4 regions of the Nonomuraea mesophila genome follow, and region 3 is predicted to be linked to each of the others. Evidence: riboswitches for the same ligand, from Rfam matches in the RefSeq annotation. Region 3 holds a riboswitch; each other region holds the start of a gene.
What was found. Region 3 has a riboswitch for cyclic di-AMP ahead of E1295_RS26345 (hypothetical protein). Riboswitches for the same ligand answer to the same signal wherever they lie in the genome.

Region 1: linked by a shared signal. The riboswitch ahead of E1295_RS51965 (C40 family peptidase) and the one ahead of E1295_RS26345 (hypothetical protein) in region 3 are both predicted to bind cyclic di-AMP.
Region 2: linked by a shared signal. The riboswitch ahead of E1295_RS19625 (coiled-coil domain-containing protein) and the one ahead of E1295_RS26345 (hypothetical protein) in region 3 are both predicted to bind cyclic di-AMP.
Region 4: linked by a shared signal. The riboswitch ahead of E1295_RS41365 (C40 family peptidase) and the one ahead of E1295_RS26345 (hypothetical protein) in region 3 are both predicted to bind cyclic di-AMP.

The regions. Positions count from the first base shown of each region.
Region 1 is NZ_SMLD01000086.1:8,589-13,586, reverse strand. It holds gene lysX (bifunctional lysylphosphatidylglycerol synthetase/lysine--tRNA ligase LysX) at 1-49, shown strand, start outside; gene E1295_RS28035 (helix-turn-helix domain-containing protein) at 581-793, shown strand; gene E1295_RS51965 (C40 family peptidase) at 811-1,767, opposite strand; cyclic di-AMP (ydaO/yuaA leader) riboswitch at 1,861-2,004, opposite strand; gene E1295_RS28025 (amino-acid N-acetyltransferase) at 2,273-2,842, shown strand; gene E1295_RS50265 (RDD family protein) at 2,928-4,439, shown strand; gene E1295_RS28015 (RDD family protein) at 4,550-4,998, shown strand, end outside.
Region 2 is NZ_SMLD01000048.1:14,171-19,168, reverse strand. It holds gene E1295_RS19640 (response regulator) at 1-71, shown strand, start outside; gene E1295_RS19635 (MerR family transcriptional regulator) at 240-1,346, shown strand; gene E1295_RS19630 (MFS transporter) at 1,376-2,638, shown strand; gene E1295_RS19625 (coiled-coil domain-containing protein) at 2,828-3,781, opposite strand; cyclic di-AMP (ydaO/yuaA leader) riboswitch at 3,787-3,929, opposite strand; gene galT (galactose-1-phosphate uridylyltransferase) at 3,996-4,998, opposite strand, start outside.
Region 3 is NZ_SMLD01000077.1:34,944-39,941, reverse strand. It holds gene E1295_RS26365 (VOC family protein) at 1-326, opposite strand, end outside; gene E1295_RS26360 (rod shape-determining protein) at 740-1,726, opposite strand; gene E1295_RS26355 (class I SAM-dependent methyltransferase) at 1,850-2,419, shown strand; gene E1295_RS26350 (DUF5302 domain-containing protein) at 2,493-2,693, shown strand; cyclic di-AMP (ydaO/yuaA leader) riboswitch at 2,856-2,991, shown strand; gene E1295_RS26345 (hypothetical protein) at 3,169-3,696, shown strand; gene E1295_RS26340 (alpha/beta fold hydrolase) at 3,735-4,580, shown strand; gene E1295_RS26335 (winged helix-turn-helix transcriptional regulator) at 4,600-4,950, opposite strand.
Region 4 is NZ_SMLD01000193.1:407-5,404, forward strand. It holds gene E1295_RS41360 (hypothetical protein) at 1-561, opposite strand, end outside; gene E1295_RS41365 (C40 family peptidase) at 733-1,257, opposite strand; cyclic di-AMP (ydaO/yuaA leader) riboswitch at 1,331-1,494, opposite strand; gene E1295_RS41370 (C40 family peptidase) at 1,916-2,875, opposite strand; gene E1295_RS41375 (NYN domain-containing protein) at 2,976-4,229, opposite strand; gene E1295_RS41380 (response regulator) at 4,645-4,998, opposite strand, start outside.

The sequences.
Region 1 (4,998 bases), on a different contig from region 3:
GAACATCCGCGAGACCATCCTGTTCCCCCTGGTGAAGCCGACCCACTGACCTATCGCGGAATCGAGCGCCCGGAGCCTGCGCTTCCGGGCGCTCACGTTTGTACCGTGCGGCACGTCGCGGGGCCGCAGCCCCGCATCCGTACGAGCTTGTCAGCTCCGGGTCAAGAGCCCGGACGGGCGTACGGCGCGTTTCATGCGATTTTCCGCCGCTCTGCGTCCACGATGGCGGCGACCCCAGGCGGGTCCTTAAATAACGGGCCGCCGCGTGCTCCAGCCCATGGTGAGGAGCGGCTGTGCGGCGTATGGATCACGCAGAAAACCGCCGGCGGATGGATCAAAAACCGGGCCGGCCGGCGCCGGATCCGGCGTGGCGGAACCGGCGGGCGCCTTGTGCGTGGCGCGGCGGCAAGCGGCGGCCCGCGCGACCCGGCCACCTATGGCGAATCATGTCAACAGCGCTGGTCAAGGGCGGCGATTGTCGTGCTTGACGACCTTTCCATGATGCGTTTACCTTCTGCGAGGAGCGGCTGTGGCCTGGCTAAGAGGGGTCCAGGCCTGCTGTTGGGGGGGAGGGCTCCCGATGGAAGTGCTCACTGAAGACGTTGAGCTGAGCCATGCGGATCTGGCATTACTGGCGGAACTCGCCAGAGGAGTCACGGTCGACCGAGTAGGGAGACGACTGGACATCAGCGGCCGCACCGTACGCCGGAGGCTGCGCGGCATCTGCGACCGCATCGGCGTCGCCACCGCGATCGAGGCCGTGGCGTGGGCGGCACGCCGGCAGCTCATCTAGCGGGTGCCCGTCGCCGCTCAGTCGGCGATGCGCACCGCACCCGCGAACGGCCGCCGTGCGATCGACGCGATCCGCACCACGTCGCCCGTCCGAGGGGCGTGCACCATCATGCCGCCGCCCAGATAGATGCCCACGTGATGCAGGTCGCCGTAGAAGAACACCAGATCACCAGGGCGCATCTCGTCGCGTGAGATGTGCCGGCCCGCCGTCCACTGGTCGCCGGTGTAGTGCGGCAGGGAGATGCCCACCCGCTGGTAGGCCGCCATCACCAGGCCGGAGCAGTCGTAGGAGCCGGGACCCTCGGCGCCCCAGACGTACGGCTTGAGCTGCTGCGTGAGCGCCCACCGTGCCGCCTGCGCGGCCTTGCCGCTGCCCGCGATCGGCAGGTTGACGCGGGTGGCGCGCGTGCCGGGACGGCCGGCCTCGCCCAGCGCCCGCCTGAACAGGTTGCTCTCGACCTTGGCTACCAGCTTGCTGATCTTGTCACGCTTGCCGTCGAGATCCTTGACGATCTTCTCGACCTCGGCGATGCGCGACTTGGCGCCCGCCCTGGCGCGCTCGGCCGCCTTCATGGCCTTGGTGAGCTGGTTGAGCTCCTCGCCCTGCCGCTGCTCGATGGCGAACGTGGTCGCGGCGCCGTCGAGGAAGCTGTCGGGGTTCTCGGAGGAGGTGAACGCCAGCGCCCGGCTCAGCCCGCCCGTCATGTAGGCGTTCTGGGCCAGCAGGGCGGCCTTGGCGCGCTTGGCCGTCAGGTCCGCCTCGCTGGCCGCCAGCGTCTTACGTGCGGCCTCGGCGGCCTTCTTGGCCGTCTTCAGCTTCTCCCGCTGGCCGTTGTACCGCTCGGTCAGCGTCTCGATCTCGGTGTGCATCTTCTCGACCCGTGAGGCGAGGTCCTTGAGCGAGGGCTTGGGGTCGGCGAGGGCGGGGCCGGTGGGAACCGAAAGCAGCAGCGCGGCGATTGTGAGACTTGCCACACCGAGGCGGTGGCGCAACCGGGGGCGTTGCGGAGAACCGGCATGCCTGCCCGGCGACTTCCTCCCACGGTCGAGCGTGCGCTTCACCAACCATGCTCCTCTCGTAGACGCCTACCGGGTTAGCTGACGGGTTCGGGCCGGAGCAGCCCTACCGAAAAACTCGGATTCACCCCGTGATGGCGGTCGCCACCGGCGGTTCCCCGGCTTCCCTGAAGGGGAATTGAGCGTGCCTCCCCGCGCGCGACACGCGGGGATCATCGTCGCTGGACACTAATGCACTCCGGGTTCCTGCTCAACCAGAACTGCCAACTCTGTAGAGGTTTCGCAACCGAAGTGTCACAAGGGGATCTCGGTGGCAGTCGTGCCGGTGGGGCCGTATGTGGTGCTTCCTCCCGAACGAAGGCCGGGAGCGACGTCGTACTCACTCGGCCACGAGTTGTAACAGGATGGGCGGAGACATGCGAGTTAGGTCCGAGCCGTAATGACATCTGTACTCTGGAGAGCCATGGAGCAGGTGGCGGAACTGAGTGTGCCGGAGACCGCGGTGGTGGTCCGGCGTGCTCGCACGCCGGACGTGCGGGGGGTCAGGCGCCTGGTCGACACCTACGCGGGCGCGGGCCCGCGGCTCCTGAAGAAGGCCACGGTGACGCTGTACGAAGACGTACAGGAGTTCTGGGTGGCCGAGCGTGGCGGTCAGGTCGTCGGCTGCGGGGCGCTCCACGTGCTCTGGGAGGACCTCGCGGAGGTCCGTACGGTGGCCGTCGATCCCGAATGCCGAGGCATGGGGGTGGGCGATCGGATCGTCTCGGCGCTAATCCAGCAGGCCAAAGACCTGGGACTGCAGCGTGTATTCTGTCTTACTTTTGAGGTCGACTTCTTCGCGAGGCACGGTTTCCGCCGCATCCAGGGCACACCCGTCTCCCCCGAGGTCTACGCCGAGCTGCTGGCCTCGTATGACGAGGGTGTAGCGGAGTTCCTCGACCTGGAACACGTCAAGCCGAACACCCTGGGCAACACCCGCATGCTGCTCCACCTGACGTCGGGTGACGCGGACCTTGACCACACGGAAAGGTGATTGTTGATACCTATGTCGATACGTTGGGCAGCACAGGCATGTGTCCTGACATGTGCCACGCGCGCACTCGAAGCGAGGTGACACGGTGAGCACCGGACAGCCGCCGTACCCACAGGACGAATCCGGCGAGAACTCTGCGCCTCCCCACTACGGCCAGCAGAACCCGGGCCGCCACCCCAGCGAGCCCGACCCCGACGTCACCGTGGTCGGCTACCGCGCGGACGACGCCTTCGGGCAGCAGCCCCCTTACGGCCAGCAGCAGGGCTACGGCCAGCAACCCCAATATGGTCAGCAGCAGGGCTACGGCCAGCAACCCCAATACGGTCAGCAGCCGCAGTCCCAGCCCGACTACGGCCAGCAGCAGTACGGCCAGCAGGGCTACGGCCAGCAGCCCCAGTACGGTCAGCAGCCACAGTCCCAGCCCGACTACGGCCAGCAGCAGTACGGCCAGCAGGGCTACGGCCAGCAGCAGCCGGGCCAGCAGGGTTACGACCAGCAGGGCTACGGCCAGCAGCCCCAGTACGGCCAGCAGCCCCAGTACGGCCAGCAGCCCCAGTCGGGCCAGCAGGGCTACGACCAGAACCAGTACGGCCAGCAGTACGGCCAGCAGCCGCAGTCGGGCCAGCAGGGTTACGAGCAGCAGGGCTACGGTCAGCAGTCTCATTCGGGCCAGCAGGGCTATGACCAGCAGGGCTACGGTCAGCAGCCGCAGTCCGGCCAGCAGGGCTATGACCAGCAGGGCTACGGTCAGCAGCCGCAGTCCGGCCAGCAGGGTTACGACCAGCAGGGCTACGGCCAGCAGCCCCAGTACGGCCAGCAGCCGCAGTCGCAGCCCGGCTACGGCCAGCAGCAGTACGGCCAGCAGGGTTACGGTCAGCAGCAGCCGGGCCAGCAAGGTTATGACCAGCAGGGCTACGGCCAGCAGCCCCAGCCCGGCTACGGCCAGCAGCAGTACGGCCAGCAGGGTTACGGTCAGCAGGGCTTCGACCAGAACCAGTACGGCCAGGGCTACGGGCAGCCGCAGCAGGCCGGTTACGGCCAGCCCCCCTACGGCCAGCCGGGCTACGGCCCGGTCGGCGTGCAGCCGCCGGGAGCCCCCGCCCCGCTGGCGGAATGGTGGCAGCGGCTGGTGGCGCGGATCATCGACGGTGTCCTGTTCGGCATCGTGATGGTCGTGCTGTCTCTCCTGCTCACGACGCTCTTCCTGGTCAGCTACGACTCGACCAGCGGCTCCACCTCGGGGCTGTTCAGCTCCTTCACGCTCGGCATCGTGCTCGCGATCGTCCTGACCGGCGTCTACGTCGGCTACGACTTCCTCATGCACAAGATGAAGGGCCAGACGATCGGCAAGATGATCATGGGGATCAAGGTCGTCCCGGTGGGGCAGATGATGCCTCCTGGCGGCCTGCCGGGCGACGCCGCCATCAAGCGGGCCGGCGTGACCTGGGGCGCCTACATCCTCTACTTCCTGCCGTTCGGCACCATGCTGGCGGGCATCGTCTGCGGCCTGAACGGCGCCTCGATGCTCTGGGACAAGCCGCTGCAGCAGACGTTCGCGGACAAGCTCGCGAACACCGTGGTGGTCAAGATCAAGTAATCGCGCGAACCGCGAAACAGGGGCCGGCTTCCCGTCGGCCTCTGTTTTGTATGTGAGGGTAGGTGCGGAATGCAGGGCTCCTGAGGCGTCGAAGACGCGAGGTGAGGGTTATGGCCGGAACGTCGCCGTGGGCGGACGCGGTGCCCGCGGAATGGTGGGAACGGCTGGCCGCCCGGCTCATTGAAGCACTCCTCTTCGGCATCGTTTATTACATTCTGTTCATTGCGCTATGGGCGGTCTTCCGGACTGTCGGCATGATGGACGCGTTCGGCGGCCGGCTGCCCGGAGTGTTCGCGTGGGCGGTCGCGGGGCTGGGTTATACGGGTTACGACTGGTGGGCGCATTGGCGGCACGGGCGTACGTTCGGCCAGGCGATCATGCGCATCCGCCTGGCGCCACCGGGTGTGGGGGCCCGTGCTCTGCTGAAACGTTCGCTGGTCTATCCCGGTCCGGTCATGCTCATGGGCATTCCGGTGGTCAATCTGGTGGCGGGAATGCTGCTGTTCGGTGTCGGTATGCTCATCCTGATCGACAAGCCGCTGGAACGCGGCCCGCATGA
Region 2 (4,998 bases), on a different contig from region 3:
AGGCCCGCGACCGGGCCCAGCTCGTCATCGCCGCCTACGACGGCGGGCTCGTCGACCCGCGGCCACGATGACACAGAGCCCGTTCGTGGCGGAGAGTCTTCTCAGAGCGTGTGTACGGCAGCCGTCAAGATCGATCTCGGCTGAGCGGCTGAGCCACGAGCGGCTGTCGTTGACCTTCCCCTTGGGGCAAGCGGCAGCATCGTCGGCACCGGCCGCGGTGGCCGGGATGAGGAGGAGTGGTGCTGCTGACGATCGGGGCGTTCGCCCGGGCCGTACGGCTGTCACCGAAGGCGCTGCGGCTGTATGACCAGCTCGGGTTGCTGCGGCCGGCAGCGGTGGACGGTGAGTCCGGCTACCGCTTCTACGATCCGGCGCAGCTGGAGCGGGCACGATTGATCGCCTCGTTGCGGCGGCTGGGCATGCCGTTGGCGCGTATTCGGCAAGTGTGCGACCTGCCGGGACCCGCGGCGGCCGAAGAGATCGCCGCCTACTGGCAGCAGGTGCTGACCGAGACCGCCGCCCGCGGCGAGCTGGCCACTTTCCTCGTCGACTATCTGTCGGGGAGAGGAAGCACAGTGGAAGAGACCCTGCTCGGGATCCGTTACGCCGCCTGCTCGGAGTCCGGACCGGTGCGTACGAGTAACGAGGACACCGCCTACGCCGGACCCGGGATGCTGGCGGTGGCGGACGGGGATCGCTGCTCGGGCGGCGGAGACCTGGCCAGTGCGGCGGCCATCGATGCGTTCAAACCGTTGCAGACCCTGGCCGTGCCGGCCGAGGACCTGCTCGGCGCGCTCGCCGACGCGGTCGGCGAAGCCGAGCGGGCCATCGGGGAAATCGCCGCGTCGACGGAGTCGGGTGAGGTGGCCACCACGCTCACGGCGTTGCTGTGGTCGGGATCACAGCTGGCGCTGGTGCACATCGGTGATACCCGGGCCTACCTGGTACGCGACGGTGAGCTGCACAGGATCACCCACGATCACACCTACGTGCAGGCGCTGGTCGACGAGGGCCGGCTGGCCTCGGAGGAAGCGGCCTCGCATCCGCAACGCTCGCTGCTCACACGAGCGCTGACCGGCACGCGCGGAGCCCAGCCGGAACTGTCGCTGCACAGGGCCGTGGCCGGTGATCGGTATCTGCTGTGTTCCGATGGGCTGTCCACCGTCGTTCCGGACGAGCAGGTACGCGAGGTTCTGACCGGGGCGGCCGGCCCTCAGCAGGCGCTGGACGGCCTGATCGCGCTGGCGTACGCCGCCGGCGCGCCCGACAACATCGCCGGCGTCGTCGCCGACGTGGTGAATCTCCAGACACCGGCCGCACCCGAAGCCGGGGGCAACGGGCGGTGAGCACGGCACGATCATTCGGCGTCCACACGATGGATCGCCGTCCCCTGGCCATCGCGGCCTACCGGCGGCTGTGGGTGGCATCGGCTGTCTGCGCGGTGGGCGGTTCGTTCAGCGTGATCGCGGTACCGGCCCAACTGTTCACGGTGACCGGCTCTTCGGCGGCCGTGGGCGTAGCGGGCGCGGTGTCGTTCGTGGCGCTGGTCGGGGCGGCGCTTTGGGTCGGGGCCCTCGCCGACGTCGTGGACCGGCGAAAGGTGTTGCTCGCGGCGCACAGCGGTCTGGCGTTGACGTACGCAGCCTTGTGGATCCACGCCGCACTGGGCGGACGCTCCGTTGCCATCCTGATGACGCTGGTCGCCTGCCAAGGGCTGGCCTTTGCGGCGATCATGACCACGATGGGTGCCACGGTGCCCCGCCTTGTCCCGATCGAGCTGCTGCCGGCGGCCAACGGCCTCAGCTCCTTGACCCGTTACGCCGGGTCGATCCTGGGCCCTGTCCTGGCAGGTGTGTTGATACCGCTCGTCGGGCTCGACACGCTGTACCTGTTCGACGCCGTCGCGCTGCTGGCCATCGTGTGGGCCGTCGTCAAGCTGCCACCGCTGCCACCGCACCCGGGCAGTCCATCGGCCGATCCGGATGCCCGCAGCCGCGGGCGCCGGCCCGTGATCGGCCAAGTGCTGGCCAGTTTCCGGTACTTGGCGGCCAGCCGGCTGCTGGTGGCCGTACTGGCGGTGGACCTCGCGGCGATGGTCTTCGGGATGCCGACAGCCCTGTTCCCGGAGCTCGCCCAGCACAGCTACGGCGGACCCGCGGCAGGTGGCCTGGAACTCGGCCTGCTGTACGCCGCCTATCCAGCAGGAGTCGTCACGGCGGCCTTGTGGTCCGGCACGTTCACCCGCGCCCGGCGTCACGGTGCGCTCATGGCGGCGGCCGCGGCGGCGTGGGGGATCACCGTGGTGGCGTTCGGATCGGCTGCGCATCTGTGGATCGCGCTGACGGCGCTCGTCCTCGGCGGTGCGGTCAACTTCGTGCTGAGCACGTTTCGCAATGCCATCACCCAAGCACACACCCACGACGCCATACGCGGCAGGATCCAGGGCTTGCTCACCGTCGTCCTCTTCGGAGGCCCGCACATCGCGAACCTGCTGCACGGGGCCGCCGCATCGATTCTCGATCCGCGGATGGTGATCTGCGCCGGCGGGCTGCTCACGACCGTGACCGTGGCGGGGATCGCCTGGGCGACGCCAGAACTGCGGAACTACGCGCCTCAACAGATGCCGTCTCCCGGGTAGGAGGCGGATCTGCGTGTCGGCACAGTGTCAGGTCCGGTTACGCGCCTGGCCCGCAGCGTTGCCATAGCGGGCTGGTCGACCGCCGCAGATCGTCGCCCACCGACCGACGGTTCCCGGCGCAAGCCCGAGCAGCCGGCTTCTTGCTACGACGGCGCAGGCGAAGCAGCGGGAGCACAGGGTTCTCCCTTGTCAGTTCATGGAGATGTGCACGTGGTCGTAGTGGTTCTCCGTGATGCTGCCACGGTCGGACATCGTGCTCCAGCCCGATCCGTGGTTGATGCGCTGCTTCCAGATGACGTACTTGACGCCCAGCTTGCTCTTGTTCTTGATGGCCCATTCCGCGATGCGGTCGCCCAGGGCGGCGTTGGCGGCGGAGGGCATCGAGCCGCCCGTGCTCATCATGAAGTCGCAGGCCCGGCCCAGCGGGTGTTCGCCGCTTGAGCCGCCGCGGAAGCAGCCGACGGTGAAGGGCAGCGCGAAGTTCTTGCCGATCTGCTCCTTCATCAACCGCGTGCGCGGGGTGATGTTGTCGGAGCCGGACGGCAGTTCGGGCGCCCAGCCGCCGTCCGACCTGCGGTTCGTGCCGAACGGCACCAGGTCCTGCAGCTTCTTCTCGATGTCGTCGATGACGTCCTCGGCCTTCTCGCGCCGGCCGGCCACCTCGGCGGCGTCCTTGCGGATCTTGCCGGCGAGCTCGGCGGCCTCCAGGGCGGCCTTCTTCTTCTGGTCGCGTGCCTTGGCCACGCCCTGCACGAACGCCTGCTGCTCGGCGGTGACCTGGTTGAGCACGGCCGCGCCGCCGCTGTTCTCGGGCAGCATGAACGCGGGAACGCCGGAGTTGCCATTCTGGTAGCGCAGCCGGGCGATCTCGGCGACCCGCTTCTCGGCCGTCGTGAGCGCCTCCTCGGCGGTGGCCAGCCGGGCCTTGGCCGCCTTGGCCGACTTCTGTGCCTTGGCCAGCTCGACCCGCTTGAGGTTGTACGCCTCGATCAGCTTGTCGACCTTGTTGTTGAGCTGCTTGAGCTGGGCCCGTAGCTCCGACTCCTTGGGCTTGGCCGTTGCGGACGCCGGGGCCGCCGAGACGGCGACGGCGGCGGCGGCGATGAGACCGATGGCAAGACTCGCGGGGGACGAAGCCGCCACGTAGGTGTTCCTCTCCCTCTGCCGGCCGGGTTAGCTGACGGGTTCGGGTAAGGGAGCTGCGTTTCCCTACCACCGAAGTGGATTCACCCCAGGTGCGATGGGTCCCCGGCTCCTGGGCAACTCGCCCAGGATTAGGCGGTGCAACGGCTGTTACGGCCGGTGCATAACGGGATATTAGTGGTAGATCACGAGTCATGCGACCTTAAGTAGAAATCTATTCTTGATCGATCCGTGACCGGAGCATACAGGCCGCCTCCTCCGGCATCACGTCGTTGACGAACGCGCCCATCGCGGACTCCGAGCCCGCCAGATACTTGAGCTTGTTCGGCGCCCGCCGGATGCTGAAAAGCTCCAGATGCAGGTACGCGAGCTCGCGGTCCCGCCGCACCGGAGCCTGGTGCCAGGCCGAGATGTACGGCATCACGCCGCCGAACAACCCGTCGAAGGCCCGCAGCACCGAGGTGTAGAGCGGGGCGAACGCCGCACGTTCCTCCTCCGTGAGCGCCGCCAGGTCGGGCACCTGCCGGTGCGGATAGACGTGCACCTCGAACGGCCAGCGCGCGGCCGCCGGCACGAACGCCGTCCACAGCTCGTTACCGGCCACCACCCGCGTCCCGGCGGCCCGCTCGGCGGCCAGCACGTCGGCGAACAGGTTGCCCGGGCCCTGATGGCGGGCCGCCGCACCGAGCTGGAGCTTCGTCCTGGGCGTGACGTACGGGTAGGCGTAGATCTGGCCGTGCGGGTGCGCCAGCGTGATACCGATCTCCTCACCCCGGTTCTCGAAGCAGAACACCTGCTCCACGCCCTCGATCGCGGACAACTCGGCCGTACGGTCGGCCCAGGCCTCCATGACGAGCCGTACCTGTGCGTCGGAGAGCTTGGAGAAGGAGGACGAGTGGTCGGAGGTGAAGCACACCACCTCGCAGCGCCCCACCCCCGGACGAACCTCGCTCAACCCGCCAACATCGTCATAAGTCCCGAAATTTGTGGAGAAGGATGGGAAGCGGTTCTCGAACACCACCACGTCATAGTCGTAGGCCGGGATCTCCGTCGACCGCGCGTCCGACGACGGGCACAACGGGCACTCGGCGGACGTGCCCGTCGGCAGGAACGTCCGCGTCTGCCGGTGCCCGGCCATCGCGATCCACTCCTCGGTCAGCGGGTCGTAGCGCAGCTCGGAGGCCACCGGCCGGGGCTCCAGCGGCCGACGGTCGATC
Region 3 (4,998 bases):
ACCGCCGCGTCCACGTCGTCCACGTAGAGGGCGACGTGCTGCCACCCCAGATCGCACATGAGGACCGGGTCGGCCTGGCGCGGCCCGCCGAACTCGAACAACTCGATCCCGGGCCCGTTGGGCAGCCGCAGCATGCGCACCGCCAGCTCGACCGTCCCCTGCGGCACCCCCAACCGCCGCTCGACCGCCCATCCTTCCTTCGGTCCCCGCTCCTTGGGCAGGGTGTCATAGAGCACCTCGGCCCCGAACGCGCGCCCGAAGAACTTCGTCGCCTCGTCGAGGTCGGGCACCGTCACCCCGACATGGTCGATGCCGTGCACGGTCATCGGATACCTCCGAGGAAACCCCCGCCTTCAGACGGGGGAGGAATCGGACCCCTGCGGAGCAGGACAGGGGTAGCCGATTCGCCGCCAGGCGAACCGGCGTCAGAACGCCGCACGACATCGCACGGTTCGGTAGTGTGTTCGACGGTGGTGATAACCAAGCCACCGGACGAACGATCAGAAGCACCCTCGCCGCAGGGCTTGCGGAGAGGTGAAACGCCTGTGGAGCTGGTGTAAGACCTCAACGGGAGTTCCCTTTCCCGGGCGGGCGACCGGCGGTGAAGCAGGAAGGCCAGTCGGCGACGGCTGGAATCCCGGTCCTTCAGGGCCGGGAGGATGTCAAGAACCATCCTCCTTCACCGCCGCCGAGCCGCCCCTGGGCCGCCGTCGTACGGTCCTCCAGTTCCAGGGACGGGTCATCGGCCGCGGAGCCTGGAGATCAGCCCCAGGTTCTCGGCGCAGCGGCCGAGCCCGAGCGCCACCGACTCCAGCGGCCGCTCCGCCCTGCTCACCGGGATGCCCAGCGCCGCCCGCAACCGCCGGCCGAGCCCGCGCAGCAGCGCGCCTCCGCCGACCACCACGGCGCCGCGCTCGGCGAGGTCCACGGAGATCTCGGGCGGGCACTGCTCCACGGTGTCGACGGCGGCCCGCACGATGGACTCGATCGGCTGCCTGGTCGCCTCGTAGATCCGCTGGACGGGAAGCGGCACCGTACGTTCGTGGCCGGTGCCGCTCTCGCGTCCGCGCACCGTGACCTGCCGGTACAGCGGCTTCCACGCGGTGCCGGCCCGTCGCTTGGCCGACTCGGCCTCCTCGTTGTCGAGTTGCAGCCCGTGGTCGCGTTCGACCTGGCGGATGATGGCCCGGTTCATGCCCTCGCCGCCGCCGGGAACGGTGGTGGCCGCCATGACGTCTCCGTGGGAGAGCACGGCGATCCTGGTGGAGTCGCGCCCGATGTCGATCACCATGCGCCCGGCGCAGTCCTTGACCGGCAGGCCGACGCCGAGCGCCGCCGCCAGCGCGTGGGGGATCAGCAGGATCCCCCTGGCCTCCGCCTCGAACGCGATGTCGCGCAGCGCGGCCCGTTCGATCGGGGTGGAGTTGTCCGGCAGGGCGAGCACGACCCGCGGCCTGGAGAAGGGATGGCCGTGCACCTTGCGCAGGAAGTACCTGATCAGATGCCGGGCGAGTTCGTCGTCGACCGGCAGGCCGCCGCTGACCGGCCAGCGCGTCTCTCCCCGGGCGCCCTGGGCGGCCTCGGCGCCGTACCCGACGACCCGGCCCGTGCGGCTGTCGAGCATGACGGCGGACGGCTCGTCGAGCACGATGCCCTTGCCCTTGACGTAGACGCGGGTGCTCGCGGCACCCAGATCCATCGCCAGGTCATGACCGAGCACGTTCATCGCGGCACGTCCATCGTGGCGTCCGGGGCGTCGACCAACATGCGGGGTGTATTTCCTGGGCCGCTCCAACACAACACCAGGAACCGAATGGTCACCTTTTACCCGGCGGCGTACCCTTCGGTCGTGCTCGACTACGATCTCGAAGCCGCGCATTACGACGAGACCCGTGGCGGGCTGCCGCGGGCGGAGGCCGCGGCGGCCGCCGTGCGGGGTCTGGTGCCCGGGGGCACGCTGCTCGACGTCGCGTGCGGCACCGGGCTGGTGAGCAAGGAACTGGCCCGGCGCGGGCTGCGGGTGCTCGGTGTGGACGCCTCCGCCGGCATGGCGGGGCTGGCCGCGGGGCGCGTGCCCGTGGTACGGGGTGACGGCTCGCTGCTGCCCGTACGTGACGGGTCGGTCGACGCGGTCATCACGATCTGGCTGCTGCACCTGCTCGACGACGCCCGCCCGGTGATCGCCGAGGCCGCGCGCGTGGTGCGGCCAGGCGGGGTGTACGTCACGACGGTCGACAAGCGCGCCGCCCACGGGGGCGGAGGGCGGGGGCGTCCGGCCGACGGGGCGGAACTGGTCGTGACCGAGGCGGCGCGGCACGGCTTGCGGCAGGGCGGCGAGGTCACGTTCGTGGGTCACGGGCAGGGGCGCGACGGGCCCGACCCGGTGTTCCGGCTGCTGGCGTTCACGCGCGACAGGTGATGGGAGAGCCGGTTTCGCGCCGAAAGCGACGCCGTGCGAAGCTGTGGTTGTCCCCAACACCATGGAGGTCCTCATGGCGGAATCACCGGAGCCGGAAGTCAGCGAAACTCCCGAGGACGAGATGAAGCGCAAGTTCCGCGAAGCGCTGGAGCGCAAGCGCAACCAGCACGCGGCCTCCGGCGCTGGTGGCAGGGGCGTCGACCCATCGAAGATTCACGGGGCGCACGGCCCGGCTGCCAGTAAGAGGTCGTTCAGGCGCAAGAGCGGCGGCTGAGCTGGAGGAACCGAGGGGGTACGGCATGCCGTACCCCCTTTCGTATTCCCGGGCTAGGTAGATCTTTGCCCGGTTGATGGCGAATCGTTTGCGTATGTCCGATTCGCTGCTAGAGTTGCCGCCATTACCAGCCGGTGACCTGGCCCTTACCCAAGAGAGGGCCTCCGGCTGGCGCCGAATCCCGACTCGATCGGGAACCGGGGACCCACCTCACTGGGGTGAATCCGGCCATCTGCCGGTAGGGCATCTCCACGCCCGAACCCGTCAGCTAACCCGGTAGGCGTGATGGAGAGGACATAACGCATGTATCACCGCGTCGTACCCCTGAAGCGCGTAGCGCCGGCCGCCGTCTGAGCGGCCCTCCTTCCCTGAACATCCTGCCTCGCCCGATGTAGTCGCTCGGGCGTGCCGCTGCGCCGTGCCTTTCTGCCGGCGTGCCTCCCCCTCGTCCCCTCGCGAAGGACTTCTCATTTTCATGGCTTCCCGTTTTGGTCTGCGTTCCCTTGCCCTGCTCACCGCCTCCACCGTCAGCTCGATGAGCGTCGTCTGCACCGCTGCGCACGCCGATCCGGACACCGAGAAGAAAGCCCTGTTCAAGGGCTCGACCACGGCGTCGTACTTCTGGGACGACGGCTCGGGCCGGGCCGGTGACACCGGCCTGCCGGCCAGCGGCAAGCCGATGCAGAAGGGCATGGCCGCCAGCCCCAGCTGGCCGCTGCTGACCGAGGGCTACGTGATCTACAAGGGCAAGAAGATGCCCTTCTTCGTCGGCGACCGGGGGCCGGGGGAGCCGTCCAGCCGCGGCATCATGCTGGATCTCGACGCCAAGACGTTCGCCGACCTGACCGGCGGCACCTTCAACCGCGACTCGCTGATGATCGACGGCAACGGCGGCAAGGGACACATCAAGATCGACTACGTCATCACCAAGTGGGGTGACGGCCTGGGCAAGAAGGGGCGGCCGGTGCCCTTCTCGACCGGCGCCTACGCCCGGCGGGGCTGACTTTACGAACCCGGCGGCAGAATGACATTCTGGCCACCGTGACCCTCCGCGCAGCCGCGAACGGCATCGAGATCGCCTACGAAAGCATCGGTTCCCCCGACGGCCGGCCCCTGCTCCTCATCATGGGGCTCGGCGCGCAGCTCATCCACTGGGACGACGGGCTCTGCGAGCTCCTGGCGGAGCAGGGCCACCACGTCGTACGGTTCGACAACCGCGACGCGGGCCTGTCGACCCACTTCCACGACCAGGGCGCTCCCACGACGGGGGCGCCTTCGGCGTACCTGCTGGACGACCTGGCCGACGACACCGCGGGTCTCATGGACGCCCTCGGCTGGCCGGCCGCGCACGTGGTCGGCGTCTCCATGGGCGGGATGATCGCCCAGAGCCTGGCCATCCGGCATCCGGCGCGCGTGCTGACCCTGACCTCCATCATGTCGACGCCCGGGCCCACGGTCGCGCCGCCGACGGAGGCCGCGTTCGCCGCCCTGACCGCCCGTTCCGCCGCCGACCGCGCGGCCGTCATGGAGCAGTCGCTGGAGACGTACGCGGTGATCGGCTCACCCGGCTACCCGATGGACCGGGAGAGGATCGTGGAGAAGGCCGGGCGCGCGTTCGACCGCTGCTTCGACCCGGCGGGCAAGGGCCGGCAGCTCGCCGCGATCATGGCCTCGGGCGACCGCACCGACCTGCTGGCGAGCCTGACGATGCCGGCGCTGGTGCTGCACGGGGAGGCCGACCCGCTCGTCCCGGTCGAGGGCGGGAGGGCCACGGCGGCGGCCATCCCCGGCGCGCGGCTGGTGACCTATCCGGGCATGGGCCACGACCTGCCCGAACCGCTGTGGCCGGAGATCGCGCGGGAGATCACCAAGCTGACCACCGCCTGACGACCCCCCGGCCGCCCGCCTACGCGGACCGTTCCCTGTGCCGGAGGATCTCAGCCACGTGCGTCTCGGCCCACGCGACCACCGCCGAGATCGGGTCGTGCAGGGAACGGCCGAGGTCGGTCAGCGCGTACTCCACCCGGGGTGGCACCTCCGCGAACACCTCGCGTGTGATGAGCCCGTCGTGCTCCATGGTCCGCAAGGTCTGCGTCAGCACCTTGGGCGTGACGCCGCCGATGCGCGAGCGCAGCCGGGTGAAGCGCATGGGTCCTTCGGCGAGGCAGAGCAGCACCAGCGCCGACCATTTGTCGCCGATCCGGTCGAGAACCACCCGCGTCGGACAGTTCGGGTCGAAGGCATCACCGGTATCCACAAGGTACGTATAGCACGATGAAGTAACCAGTATCCGATGGATATCGTG
Region 4 (4,998 bases), on a different contig from region 3:
CCCGGCCCGCACCTCGGCGGCCAGTTCGGCGGCGGCCGTGCGCACGGGCAGCCCGGCGTCCCGGTAGGCCACGTAGTCGGCGAAGCCCTCGTAGAGCCAGACGGGCAGCCCGCCGGTGCCCGCGGCGACGTGGGTCAGCTCGTGGGTGAGGACGACGTCCTTGCCGAGGGACGTGAGCCTGCCGAACGACTCGGGGACGACGATCACCCTGCCGTCGTCGGCCACCGCCGCCAGCCCGTCGAGAGGCCCGGAGCCGGCCAGCCTGGCGGCGTCCTGCGCGGTGTCGGGGACGATGACCACGGGCCGTACGGGGCGGCCGAGCACGGCCGTGACCCGCAGCGCCGCCGAGTCGGCGCGGCGGGCGAGCTCGTCGAGCGTGCCGGGCGCGGCGTGGTGGCCGGTGACGAGGGAACGTGCTCCGCGGGCGACGGCCTGGCCGTCCGGCCACAGGTCGCGGTCCCGCGCGGGGAGGGCCGGCGGTCCGGGAGCGGGAGCGTCGGCGGCGAGGCCGAGGAGGAGGACCGCGGTCAGCGCGGCTCGTCGGCTCACCTGCGGGGACACGCTGCCGATCGTAGCGGGGGCCGGCGCGTACGCCGGCGCGAAGAACGGTGCCGGGAACGGTGACGCGAGCAGTGCGGGCGGACGATGCCGGGATCAGTGACGGCGAGCGGTGGGGGACGGGAGCCCGCCCAGGGTCCTGAGTGGATCCTCAAGGCCCCGGGCGGGGCTTCGTCACAGGCCGGGACGGACCGCGCCGACGAACGACGACTTGCGCCATCCGCCCAGCTTGTCGATGCGCACCCGTTCGCCTGTCCGCGGCGAATGGATCATTTTGCCCTTGCCGACGTACATGCCCACGTGGCCGAGCCCGTTGAAGAACATGAGGTCGCCTGGCTTGAGGTTCTTCCAGGAGACCTTGTTCCTGATGCGGGCGAACTGGCTGCTCGCCACGCGCGGGAGCTTCACCCCGGCCTTCTTCCAGGCGAACTGGACGAGGCCGGAGCAGTCAAACGAACCAGGTCCTGTGGCGCCGTAACGGTACGGGTCACCGATCTGGTTCTTGGCCACGGCGAGGGCCTTGCCGGCCTTCACCTTCTGCCGAGCGATCTTGGCTGCTCGCTTCCGAGCGGCCTTGGCCGACTTCGCGGTGGTGGCGGCCGTGGCCGCCCTCACCGAGGAGACGCCGGCCGTGTCGCTCGTCGTCGCCGCCAGGGCCGCCGGGGCATGGAGGACCAGACCTCCGGCCGTCACGGTCATCGTGAGCGCTGCGCCACGCAGGGCAAGGCGGGACAGACGGGGGTTATGCAGGGAGGTAGACAGGATTTCTCCTTGGGTCTTCCACGAACGCCTACCGGGTTAGCTGTCGGATTCGGGCCTGGAAGTCGCCCTACGGCGCGATGGGCGCGCCGATTCACCCCTGATCCCTGGGGAACTGGGATCGCTGGGTCCCCGGTTCCGTGCCTCCTGGCTGCACGGATTCGGCAGGCCATCGCCCCGGTCAGACAGGTGTGCCATGGGGATATCGCGGCGATGACCAGCGGATCTTTATCTGTCTTCACATCGGGAGGGACCGATGCGGGGCCGCGGCGCCATGGCTTGTGCACCGCGACGACGCCAGAAGCTACGTCGTACGGTCAAGGATCGGCAAAAGCGCAGTCAGCCGGTAAAGATCCAAAAAGGTGTCAGTAAAATCCGGAACCCCTGCTGAAACAGGGGCGCCGTTACCAAAAAGTGACCCTACTCACACTTCTGGCCACGCCCGTCTGTCAAGGGTCATATGTCGCTTTTGTCACACTCTTCGCGTCCTGCGCGCGAGACCCGCGGTGATCAGCTGATGGCGGAACGTGGCGGAACACGGCCGCGAGCCGCCCGCAGGGCGACTTCACGGTGGCAACGATGCCGCGTCGTAGGAGGGTTACGGGCGGACGGCGCCCACGAGGCTGCGGCCGTAGGCGGAGAGGCTGACCACCTTGACCACGTCGCCCGTCTGCGGCGCATGGACGATCTTGCCGTTGCCCGCATAGATGCTGACGTGCCCCAGGCCCTCGCTGAAGATGAGGTCCCCGGGCTGGAGGGCGTTCAGCGACACCCTGCGGCTGGCGCCCCACGACCACTGCGACCACGTCGTCCTCGGCAGCGACACGCCCGCCGCCCGCCAGGCGGCCTGGGTGAGCCCCGAGCAGTCGTAGCCGCCTGGCCCGGTCCCGCCGAACACGTACGGCTTGCCGACCTGCGCGAACGCGAACCGCAGCACCGCCGCGGCGTTCCCGGAGGCGGATCCGGTGTACTCGATGCCGGTGCTGTTCGGGTCACCGGTCCGGTAGGCGCCCAGCTTCTTCAGCAGCTTCTTCTGCTTGGCGATGAGGCCGAGGATCTCCTTGCGCTCCTTCTCGACCTGGCCGCGCACCTCGTCGGCGGAGCGCAGCGCGTCCTGCGCCTTGTCGCGTTGCTTCTTCAGCCCGCGGTTCTCCCGGTCGAACGCGGCCAGCTTCTCCGAGCGCTCCTTGGCCATCTGCCCGGCCAGCGCCATCCCGGCCAGCCGTCCCTGCGGGTTCTCGGAGCCGACCAGCCCGGGGAGGGAGGTGGCGTACTCGCCGACCCGGTAGACGCTGGCGGCCATGTCGGCGATCTCGACGCGCAGGTCGGCGACCGTCCGGAGCTTGCGCTTGTAGCTCTTATTCAGCTTGGTGTAGGAGCCCTTGGCCTTCTTGTAGCGCTCGGTCGCCGCGTTGTAACGGTCGACGACCTTGTCGGCCTTGTCGTTGAGCTTGTCGAGCTTGGCCTTGGCCTGCCCGATGGTGGGCTTCGGATCAGCGAGCGCGGCGCCCATGGGGGACACCACCAGCCCGAACGCGAGACCCACGGCCACCGGCACCCGGCCAAACCTCACTGCGTCGCCTCCCAGGGATCATTACTGGGGCGAAATAGTACAGAAGTGGCGGGTGGGGTCTCACCCGAACATACCAATTCGTAACTTAAGCCCGGCCCAGGCGGCGCAGCAGCAAGCCAGAAGGAACGGGTCTGGCTCCCATCCGCCTGACGGACTCGGCCACCTCCCGGTCCGACGAGACGACGGCGATGGCACGGCCGGGCGGCTCGGCGCGTACGAGCTGGCGGATCAGGTCGTCGGCGATCTCCCCCGGCGCGCTGAACAGCACCCGCACCCCGCGCGGCGCCACGACCTGCACGGGGGCGTTGAGCTCGGCCCCGTCGAACACCGCGGTCACCTCGACCCTGGTCTGCGCCACCAGCCCGCCCAGCCCGGTCATCAGCCGGTTGCGCTGGTCGGCGAGGGTGAGCGTGCCGTAGCCGGTCTTGGTGACGTTGTAGCCGTCGATGATCAGATGGACCTGCGGCAGCGCGAGCAGCTGGTCGAGGAGCTGCGGATCGTCGTCGGCGAGCGCACGCGCGGGCACGCGCACGCCCGGCCGCTCTCCGGTGACCGCGGCGACCGAGTCGGCCGGCCGGCTGATCGTGGTGGGCAGGGCCAGCTCCCTGCGCAGCCCGGCGGAGGCGTCCTGCAGCGCGTCGAGCAGCACCCTGATGCGAGAGTCCTCGATGCTCCTGCCCTCACGCGCGGCCCGGCGCGAGGCTTCGAGCTGCTTCTCCACGTCGGTCAGCCGCTCGCGCAGCCGCCGCAGCTCGGACTCGCCGGCGCTGCCCGCGGCCGAGGCGGCCGTGCGCGCATCCTCTGCGGCCCGCTCCATCTCCTCGGCCCGCCGCACCGCGGCCTTGGCCCGCTCGCGGGCGTCGTGGAGCCTGCGGCGCAGATCGGAGTTCTCGGCGCGGGCGGCCTTGACCTGCCCGCGCAGGCGGTCGGTCTCTTCCTTGGCCGCGCTCTTCTGCGCGGCGAGCTGCTCGCGCAGCCGGGTGACGACCTCCTCGCGCTCGGAGCCCTCGGCGGCCGCCAGCGACTGCTCCAGGTCGGCGCGGGCGGTCTCGATCATCTCCGCCCAGCCGGGCGGGCGCGTGAGATAGGCGGCCGCGGCCACGAGCACGGGGTCGGCGGCGGGCGGCACGTTGCCCTCGGCGAGCGAGGCGACCAGCTCTGGCCAGCCCGCGGTCACCGACTCGGCGACCAGCTCGCGGAACTTCTTGTCGTTCTCCAGCTGCGCCGCGATGGGCGCGCCGGCCAGCTTGGCCCGCTTGCGGGGGTCGAACTTGGCGATGCCACGAAGCGGCGGCGGAATGCTGGCAGCGGGCAGCGTGCCGAGAACTTGAGACGCCAAGTCGACGACATTCAGCCGCACCTGCTCGGGAAGCGGGCGAGACAGGCCTTCACCCGCTGAACTCATCCCACTTGTCCCTTCGTGACATGCCCTTTCAGACAAGGGTACGGCTGCCGCGTACCTGACCGTAACGGCCACTCCACTGTGGACAAGCGCTTGGTCACGGGCGGCGGGCCGCGCCGGCACGGGTGCTCACCAGGGGGCCGGCCGTGGCGGCCCGGCGTCGTACCGTCCGCTCGTGACCCCGCCGCAACGCGCGGGACCCGCGCCGGCCTGGCACGGAACGGCCGCGCCACAGGCCCGGTGGGGGCGCCGGCCGGCCTGGTCACGGGCACCCGGCGCGAAAAGCTGGAATTCCAGCGGTCCGCCGACCGGAGAACGCCACGATCGGGGCACCGGCCGCGCGGTGCCCCCGCTACGAACCCGCGTCGTAGACCAGGAGCGCGATCTGCACCCGGTTGTTGAGGTCGAGCTTGGTCAGGATGCGCGACACGTGAGCCTTGACCGTGGGCACGCTCATGAACAGCTCGCCCGCGATGTCGGCGTTCGACTTGCCCTGGCCGACGGCCGTCGCCACCTCCCGCTCCCGCTCGCTGAGCCGGTCGAGCAACTTCCTCGCGCGCTCCGTACGCTGGTCCGCGCCGCCGTCGGACACGTGCGTGATGAGCTGCCGCGTGACCGCCGGCGACAGGATCGGCTCGCCCGCGGCCACCTTCCTGATCGCCTGCACCAGGTCACCGGGCGCGATGTCCTTCAGCAGGAACCCGGC